Regions from separate parts of the Staphylococcus caprae genome, predicted to be linked through region 2. Evidence: predicted binding sites of a transcription regulator. Region 2 holds the regulator's gene; each other region holds the start of a gene.
The links. The regulator LexA, encoded in region 2, represses DNA repair genes until DNA is damaged. The targets are predictions, from matches to a motif close to CGAACATATGTTCG.
Positions count from the first base shown of each region.

Region 1: the regulator LexA is predicted to act here: its motif matches at 1,411-1,424, upstream of uvrB (excinuclease ABC subunit UvrB).
Region 3: the regulator LexA is predicted to act here: its motif matches at 1,225-1,238, upstream of JMUB898_RS04810 (YolD-like family protein).

Region 1 is NZ_AP018587.1:2,161,823-2,165,116, forward strand. It holds gene uvrB (excinuclease ABC subunit UvrB) at 1-1,294, opposite strand, end outside; gene JMUB898_RS10425 (CsbA family protein) at 1,585-1,821, opposite strand; gene JMUB898_RS10430 (YfbR-like 5'-deoxynucleotidase) at 1,827-2,468, opposite strand; partial or broken gene JMUB898_RS10435 (CHAP domain-containing protein) at 2,865-3,294, opposite strand, start outside.
Region 2 is NZ_AP018587.1:1,614,755-1,618,048, forward strand. It holds gene tkt (transketolase) at 1-85, opposite strand, end outside; gene JMUB898_RS07665 (DUF896 domain-containing protein) at 210-455, opposite strand; gene sosA (DNA damage-induced cell division inhibitor SosA) at 633-866, opposite strand; gene lexA (transcriptional repressor LexA) at 1,009-1,629, shown strand; gene JMUB898_RS07680 (CAP domain-containing protein) at 1,860-2,885, opposite strand; gene guaC (GMP reductase) at 2,899-3,294, opposite strand, start outside.
Region 3 is NZ_AP018587.1:1,010,537-1,013,830, reverse strand. It holds gene blaZ (penicillin-hydrolyzing class A beta-lactamase BlaZ) at 106-951, shown strand; gene JMUB898_RS04810 (YolD-like family protein) at 1,262-1,672, shown strand; gene JMUB898_RS04805 (hypothetical protein) at 1,715-3,085, opposite strand; gene JMUB898_RS04800 (DUF6262 family protein) at 3,090-3,294, opposite strand, start outside.

The sequences.
Region 1 (3,294 bases), 550 kb from region 2:
GATTTTCAGTTGGTCGAACATCCACTTTAGGATCAAGTAATCCTGTTGGACGGATAATTTGTTCTACCATCTCATCAGTATGTTCTAACTCATATGGTCCTGGTGTTGCAGATACATACACTAATTGTTTTGTTTTATCTTCAAACTCTTCAAATTTAAGTGGGCGGTTATCTAGCGCGCTTGGTAAACGGAAACCATGATCTACAAGTACTTGTTTACGTGCTCTGTCACCGTTATACATACCACGAATCTGCGGTAACGTAACGTGTGATTCATCAATCATTACAAGCCAATCGTCTCCGAAATAATCAAGTAACGTGTATGGTGTAGAACCTAAAGGTCTTAAAGTAAGGTGAACTGAATAGTTCTCGATTCCTGAACAGAAGCCCATTTCTCTCATCATTTCTAAGTCATAATTTGTACGTTGTTCAAGTCTTTGAGCTTCCAATAATTTATTTTCATCACGTAATTCTTTTAATCGTTCTTCTAATTCTTTTTCAATACGTTCAATTGCTACTTTCATTTTTTCTTCTCGAGTTACGAAGTGAGAAGCTGGGAAAATTGCAAAATGTTCACGTTCGCGAATGACTTCTCCTGTTAAGTAATTAACTTCTCTAATTCGGTCAACTTCATCACCGAAGAATTCAACACGAATACACATTTCTTCTCTAGATGCAGGGAATATTTCAACAACATCTCCTCGCACTCTAAACGTACCACGTTGGAAATCAATGTCATTCCGTGTATATTGGACATCGACTAACTTTCTTAAAAGTTCACTACGGTCCATTTCCATTCCTACGCGCACACTTACGACTAAGTCTTTATATTCTTCTGGATTACCTAAGCCGTAAATACAACTTACGCTGGCAATAATAATGACGTCATCACGCTCAAATAACGCACTTGTAGCGGAGTGACGTAATTGGTCAATTTCATCGTTAATTGAGGCGTCTTTTTCGATGAAAGTGTCAGTTGATGGTACATATGCTTCTGGTTGATAATAGTCATAATAACTGACGAAATATTCTACTCTATTTTCAGGGAAGAACTCTTTAAACTCACTGTAAAGTTGTCCAGCTAATGTTTTGTTATGTGCAATGATTAATGTAGGTTTACCAACCTCTTTGATCACGTTGCTCATGGTGAATGTTTTACCAGTTCCTGTAGCCCCTAATAACGTTTGATGGCGTTTCCCCTCATTTACTCCATCAACAATCTTTTGTATTGCTTGTGGTTGATCTCCTTGTGGTTCGAATTCAGAATTCAACTTAAATGGAACGTGTTCGACCATTCTGACATACGCCTCCTATTTATTTATCGCTTATATTTAGTTTAACATGCATGTTTATGAACTGAATTTTCACGTTTTATTTATGTTCTATTTTAACAAATTTATATCTTCTAAAGCAAACATTTGTTCGCTTATCATTGATTATTTTCAAAATAAAAACAAACATAGCGATGCACTATGCTTGTTTAAAAAAGTTATTCAATTTAAGTCTTTAATGTGTAAATATACTATAAAACATTCTTCTTAAACCTTCAAAAGATATGTTTAGTTATTTTACGATTCATATTATCCTATCGAGAATCTTCTTGGTTCTTATGAAACTTTAATTTATCTATAATCAAATAGCCTGCCAATAGACTTACGACATCTATAAAAATAATCCATTCATTATGGAAAAATCCTTTATAGATAGATGTTCCTATTAATATAAGTGTTAATAGTGTGCCAATCCATTTACTTCTCGTTACAACGCTAAATAGCACGACTAAAATACAAGGAAAAAAGGCGGCACATGCATACCAAATCATTATCGTCACCCATTTCTTCTATTTAAAATTGTCATAGTAGTTTCACGCAATTCAGTTCTAGGAATAAAGTTTTCAGTTAACATCTCGGGAATAACATTATCTATAAAGTCTTTAACTGAATGTAGGTGGTCAAATTGAATGATTGTTTCTAAACTCATTTCATAAATTTCGAAAAATAAAGGCTCCGGATTACGTTTTTGAATTTCTCCAAATGTTTCATATAATAAATCAATCTTATCTGCTACTGAAAGTATTTGTCCTTCTAAGGAGTCATCTTTACCTTCTTGAAGTCGTTCTCGGTAAACGTTTTGATATTGTTCAGGAATTTCTTCTTTGATAAAAGTATCTACCATTTCTTCCTCGACTTGAGAGAACAATTTCTTCAGTTCTCTACTCGCATATTTAACGGGCGTCTTGATGTCTCCTGTAAAAACTTCTGCAAAATCGTGATTCAGCGCTTTTTCATACAGACTTTTCCAGTTGATTTCATTGCCATGATATTCTTCAACCGTTGCTAAATACTGTGCAATTTTAGTTACTTTGAAGGAGTGAGCCGCCACATTATGCTCAAAGTATTTAAATTTTCCTGGCAATCTTATTAATTTTTCTAAATCTGAAAGTCTTTTAAAGTATTGATGTACGCCCATATCACGATACCTCCTCATACACGAACTTAGTTTAATTTTTATAGTTATCGCTTATTGACAAATAATATTTATAAAGCAGATATTTTACTTATAGTTATTATATCAATCAATCTCATTATTGAAAGTAAATTCATATTTTATAGATTTATTTTCAACAAAAAAGAAGCCAAGATAATGATCTCAGCTTCCTTTAACATATTGATAGTAGATGACTGAATTGAAAGTTCACTGATATCAAGCTTCTTTCAATCCTAATCATCCTTGTTGGCAGAGCCCCAACATAGTGAACTTCTCTTTTTTAAGAAATTCTGCAAACAATGCAAGTTGGGTGCGGGAGACCGAAATTATTTTTACAAAATTATATTTCTGTCCCACTTCTTAATTTCAAATGATGGATTAGTGAATATAACTATATGAACCAGGGTTATAGATTGTTCTATATGATTTAACGTTGACTCCACCGTTCCAGTTCATTTCTGAAACAGTTAATGTACCGTTAGGATTTACTGACTCAACTACACCTACGTGACCATATGCACCAGCACCATTTTGTCCTGGTCCACTTTGGAAGATTGCACCGACTTCAGGTGTGTTATTAACATTGAAACCAGCTTGGCTTGCAGATGCTGCCCAGTTGCTAGCATTTCCCCATAAACTACCAATTGGTTTACCTAATTCAGCACGACGATTAAATGCATAGTAAGTACATTGCCCATCAGTATAGAGGTTACCTGCATTAGAGATACCTTTTAAGCCATCATATGATGTTTGTGAAACATTAATTGGTGTTTCATAATTTTCATATGTTACGCCTGATTCATCTGTT
Region 2 (3,294 bases):
GGTGTCCTGAATTTGCTTTCTCGATAGCATCTATACTAAGCGCACGTATCGTATCGATAGCTAATTGGTCTTTTTCATTAAACATCGTTGTGTCTTCCCTTCTTCAAATAATATCTATATTTAATTATAACTTATTTTAAATTAAAATGATAAAGAAAAATCAGATAAATTCACTCACATCATATGATGAATAAACAATATCAATTCATTTAATCTTTTCCTTTATTTTCTCTTTCGGCCTGTATTTTCTTAAGTTTTTCAGGTGTTACATCATTACCTTCAGGGTCTATTACTTTAGTATTTTCGATTTGTTGTTTGAATCCCTTTCTAAATGAATCTAAATATTGTTTTCTTAGCTTTGATTGTTCTTTAGCCTCTGCTTCAGTTAAACCTTTTTCCTTCTTTTTCTTAGCTAATTCATTAATTCTGTCTATATTCAAATCTTCCTTAGACATATATTGCAACTCCTTTTTAATCAAATTACTTATTAAAGATGCTTATTTAATATTTTACGATGAGTTTCTATAAATATTATAGAAGTAAAATTCTTGAATAGAATATATCAAAAAAATGAGCATAACCAAATCGTTACGCTCATTTCATCCATCTTAATTCATTCTTTTATAATAGCTTTAATTAACTAATGCGAACACTGAAGTGTCATTTTGTTCGCTATTTTGTTTATATTCAACTTTATCATTAGTTTTATTATTATCTTTTTGATGAATTTCATGATCCGTCATTTCGTACGTTTGTTCTGAATGGGCGCTTTGATTCACACTTAAAAAGAATGTTAGAAATACCATGCAAGAGACGAGTACTACAGCTATATATATTAAAAACTTTTGTTTTGTATTAGTTAACATCAATCTCACTCCTAGAACGTTTGTTTGTATATTTAATTTACCAGAACGAATGTTCTCTGTCAACAACAAAACGAACAAACGTTTGTTTTTATTGTAGATTAATGCTATAATCAAATTAAATAAAATTAGGGAGTGCCTATATATGAGAGAACTAACTAAACGACAAAGTGAGATTTATGATTACATTAAACATATTGTTCAAACAAAGGGTTATCCACCTAGTGTTAGAGAAATTGGTGAAGCAGTTGGCTTGGCATCTAGTTCCACAGTACATGGACATTTATCAAGACTAGAAGAAAAGGGCTATATTAGAAGAGACCCTACAAAACCAAGAGCCATTGAGATAGTTAGCGAACAATTAGATGAAGTAAATGTAGAAGAAACCATTCACGTTCCGGTAATTGGTAAAGTTACAGCGGGTATGCCAATCACAGCAGTAGAAAATATTGAAGAATATTTCCCATTACCAGAACATTTAACTTCAACGCATAACAGTGATATCTTTATTTTAAATGTAGTGGGCGACAGTATGATTGAAGCTGGAATTCTAGATGGCGATAAAGTGATTGTTCGAAGCCAAACGATTGCTGAGAATGGTGATATCATTGTTGCAATGACAGAAGATGAAGAAGCTACAGTAAAACGTTTTTATAAAGAAAAGAATCGTTATCGTTTACAACCTGAAAATAGTACTATGGAACCTATTTATTTAGATAATGTCATAGTAATTGGAAAAGTTATTGGATTATACAGAGAAATGTAGTGATTAATTACTATTCTCTCTAATAAGACCTCCTTTATCATATATAACTCATATAACATGTAAAAAGACTAGGCAGTTTATTTATCGAACTACCTAGTCTTTTGTTTAGAACCTTTTTTTAAAATATCTTTGACTTTATCCAATACATCGGGTTGTTTTTCATTTTTAGTTGTCATATATATCTACATCCTTACAACATACAAATACCCCTATATCTTTTAGATAAACGTTTATCCGGTATAATCTTCGGTCCAAAATGGTTGTTTATCTTCATTAAAGTCAACACCTAAACCTAAATTCTTATAATGCGTATTGAGTATATTCTTTCTATGACCTAAGGAATTCATGAGTCCCTCGTGAGCATATATACTACTTACTTGCCCGTAGGCCAGGTTTTCTCCTGCTGCATTAAAATCTATATGGTCCATTTTCAATCTATCAAATGGAGAGTTCCCTTGTTTATCGGTATGATCGAAAAAGTGATCTTCAGACATATTGACACTGTGCTTTCTAGCAGTATTAGAAATTGCGCTTGAATATTTCAAAGTATTTAATCCATGTTGTTTACGTTCTGAATTAACTAAATCAAAATCTTGTAATTCAAAACTCTTTTCAAGTGATTTAGAAGGAGCTCCATATTGATTTCGTAAACGATTCTCCATATTTTCACTTACTTGCAACAATGAGGTTACCCCATTACTTTCATGTTTATCATAGAACACCGTCGTGTATACATGATCTTTGTGGAACACATCGTACTCTTTATTTTTAACTTCGAAACGATATCTCCCTTTATTAATATATTGAATGGGGTTTCCTAACCGAGATCTAACAGTTTTTTTAGGTGTTGCATATTTTATCTTTGATTTTGAAGAAATTAAGTTCTGATTTGTATACATCGCATTAACTCGATTTTTAATATAGCTAATCATAATAAAGTTATTATAATCTTTGTCGTAATACGTATACCAATTTGTTCCATACTCATTGGAAGTCACACGCTTTTGATGACCTGATTTATTTTCAACATCTTTTTTAGTCATATTCATTTGAATATTGTTAATTGCAAATTCTTGTTTATTTGGTATAGCTAAAGCATTTTCACTACTGTTTGTATCATCATTTAACCAAATGTCTACTTGGTGTCGAACCTCATTTTGAAAATGAACCAAAGGCGCTATTTCTTTAATCGGAGTGAATATAACAACACATAATAAAACTACAAAAAATAATAGAAACCTTTTAATTATTTCCACCTACTACTTCATATTAGTCTCTATCACCATTAAAAATAGAGTTTCTCACAATGACATAGTCAACAGTTCTTAGTGATTTCAAGTCTTTACCACCTGCATATGAAATTGAACTTTGTAAATCTTGTTGCATCTCAGTTAAAGTATCTTTAAGTGAACCTTTATGTTCTACAAACATCTTTTTACCTTCAACATTTTTATGTTCACCTTTTTGGAATTCTGAAGCACTACCAAAATACTCTTTATATTTTTTACCTTCAAGTTCAACTGTTTCACCTGGAGACTCTTCGTGCGCCGCAAATAGTGAACCAATCATAACCATTGATGCTCCAAATCGAATGGATTTGGCAATATCACCATGTGTTCTTAATCCACCGTCAGCTATAATAGGTTTTCGTGCTGCTTTACTGCA
Region 3 (3,294 bases), 600 kb from region 2:
TTGACACCTTCTTTCAAATATTTATAATAAACTATTGACACAAATATTACAAATGTAATATTATTTATTCATAAAAATTATATTTGTAATATTGGAGGGTTTATTTTGAAAAAGTTAATATTTTTAATTGCAATTGCTTTAGTTTTAAGTGCATGTAATTCAAACAGTCCACATGCCAAAGAGTTAAATGATTTAGAAAAAAAATATAATGCTCATATTGGTGTTTATGCTTTAGATACTAAAAGTGGTAAGGAAGTAAAATTTAATTCAGATAAGAGATTTGCCTATGCTTCGACTTCAAAAGCGATAAATAGTGCTATTTTGTTAGAACAAGTACCTTATAATAAGTTAAATAAAAAAATACATATTAACAAAGATGATATAGTTGCTTATTCTCCTATTTTAGAAAAATATGTAGGAAAAGATATCACTTTAAAAGAACTTATTGAGGCTTCAATGACATATAGTGATAATACAGCAAACAATAAAATTATAAAAGAAATCGGTGGGAACAAAAAAGTTAAACAACGTCTAAAAGGACTAGGAGATAAAGTAACAAATCCAGTTAGATATGAGATAGAATTAAATTACTATTCACCAAAGAGCAAAAAAGATACTTCAACACCTGCTGCTTTCGGTAAGACTTTAAATAAACTTATCGCAAATGGAAAATTAAGCAAAGAAAACAAAAAATTCTTACTTGATTTAATGTTAAATAATAAAAGCGGAGATACTTTAATTAAAGACGGTGTTTCAAAAGACTGTAAGGTTGCTGATAAAAGTGGTCAAGCAATAACATATGCTTCTAGAAATGATGTTGCTTTTGTTTATCCTAAGGGCCAATCTGAACCTATTGTTTTAGTCATTTTTACGAATAAAGACAATAAAAGTGATAAGCCAAATGATAAGTTGATAAGTGAAACCGCCAAGAGTGTAATGAAGGAATTTTAATATTCTAAATGCATAATAAATACTGATATAATTCTATCTTTCATAAAAATTCATAATATCGTAGAACATATATATTATTTATAATTATATATGTTCTATTTTTTGTGTTCACATTAATTTTAAAAGAGAAAATACCATTAACATACCTAACATTATAATTCCAGTAACTATAGTTATAAAATCTCGATAATCTTACTCAGCTTTTCTATCTAGAAAATAACTTATTTTGAATTAATTAATCACCTTAACAAATTATATAATCCTTGCCGAAAAAGAACATACGTTCTATAATGATGATGAGGTGGTTAACATGATTCCAAATCCTAATGCGCCAGATGAATATAAATATGAAACTGATTATAGAAAAATACCAAGAAAATATTTAAAACCTAAAATCCCTCAAGGGCGGGGAAAAATCAAATGGCAAGCTTTTGCGACTCTCCCAAAACAGTTTGAAATTTTAGAGCAAATCATAATGAATCAAGATAAAGTTGAAAAACCATTGCTAACATATGATTCATTAGATAATTTAGATCAGATTTTCCAAATAAAAATTAGAAATGATGAGTTATGTACAATCACATATTGGGAAGACGGTAACATTTCAAAATATACGGGAAAAATTTTAAAAAAGGATGAAATTGGTAATACATTTTCCTTTTCTGATACTAACAATAATATATATAATTTAAATAATACTAACGTTTGTAGTATCACTTAGCACTATTTAAACTTTTTAAAAGCTTAAATAGTGTTCTTATAATTACCTTTTTCGAAATACTTCTAGCAAAATCATTATAAGTATGATACTGATATTAAATATATTATTTTTATCACTGAAAAAAATTTCTACTACTTGGAAAATTGATAAAAGACTTATTATTAACAAAAGTTTATTTAATTTTTCGCTTCTTTCTTCTTCCTTATATGACTGCTCCAATTCAATTAGTGATAATTCTTCTTTGTTTAATTCTTCAATATACTGAGGAGATTTAAAATCATTATTATTCTTTAGATACAAATATAAATATAAACTAGGTAAAAGCTCTGTTCTATAAATAATTGCAATAGATCTCTTGAAATTTAGTATCCATTGTCTAAAATATAGGGCTTCTTTTTTTCCATTTAAATTATATTGTTGATACCCATACAATTGTAATTCATTTAACATAGTTTCTAAGAAAAAGAAATTAGCAGAACTACTGAAATAAATTGCCATTTGAGAACATTGTTCTAAAACATCTCCTTCTTGCTCATTCATCCAAACTACAAAAATTGATGCTTTATTCAAGAAATTTATATAATTATCGCTATAACCATCTTGCCTAAAATGTTTACTTTTTCCTTCAAATGAAAAAATAGGCGCATTTACTAACCACTCTTGAATTTTCACATCCTCATAAAAAGGATCATCAGTAAATTCATTTTCATTAGCTAAATAATAAACTTCAAAGTCCATATTTTTAGATACTTTATATTCAAAAATATCCTTACTATTATTTTTTATAATTCTATTAATTTGCCTAGAAACATCTCTAATATTTTTACCATGTCTATTGCCATACAATTGATACTGTCTTTGTCTATTATTATTTTCTTGATTAATTAGAGGATATATCGTATCTTTTACATATGAGAAAGTACTATACAAGTCGCTTCCAAAGTCTATACTCTCTAAATCTTCAATGATTTCTACAACAAATGTACCATTGTTAAATATAGTTAAGGTTAAAAAAAATAAATTTAAAGTGTTATCATGAGTAATTTCAATATGTGGAGTGAATATATATTTTTTATATTTGTATCCATGTATATTTTTTTGATCAAACAATCCTTCATTAATATTTACATTAGTAGCAAATTTTTCTAAAAATTTTTCTAGTTTTTCGTGATATTCTTTTGTATGTCTTTTATATTTTCCAGGTAAAACCCAATAATCATAATTTACCTGGGGGTTGTCAGGAGATAAAATGCGTATAACTCCTTTTACATTCAATAGAATTTCCTCAATTTTTTCAAACCAAGGGTTCATGTTATTATCTTTTATATTTATAGCAGTAGCATATTGATATGTTACTTTATAGCCTTGTAATTTATTAATATCTTCAAGAATCTTTTCATTTTTATTGTCCATTATTTTAAATATCCTCATATAACCTAGAATATAAAACGCTAATTTCTTCTTTCAACATTTTTTTCTCTTTTTCTAAAGAATTTACTCTTCTTTTTAAAGAGGAAATTAACGCATCTTTACCGTCATTTTTATTTTTATGAACAAATATTTCATTGTTTTGTTCACGTAACTTCTCTATTTTCTTTCGAATTTTATTATTTTTATATAAT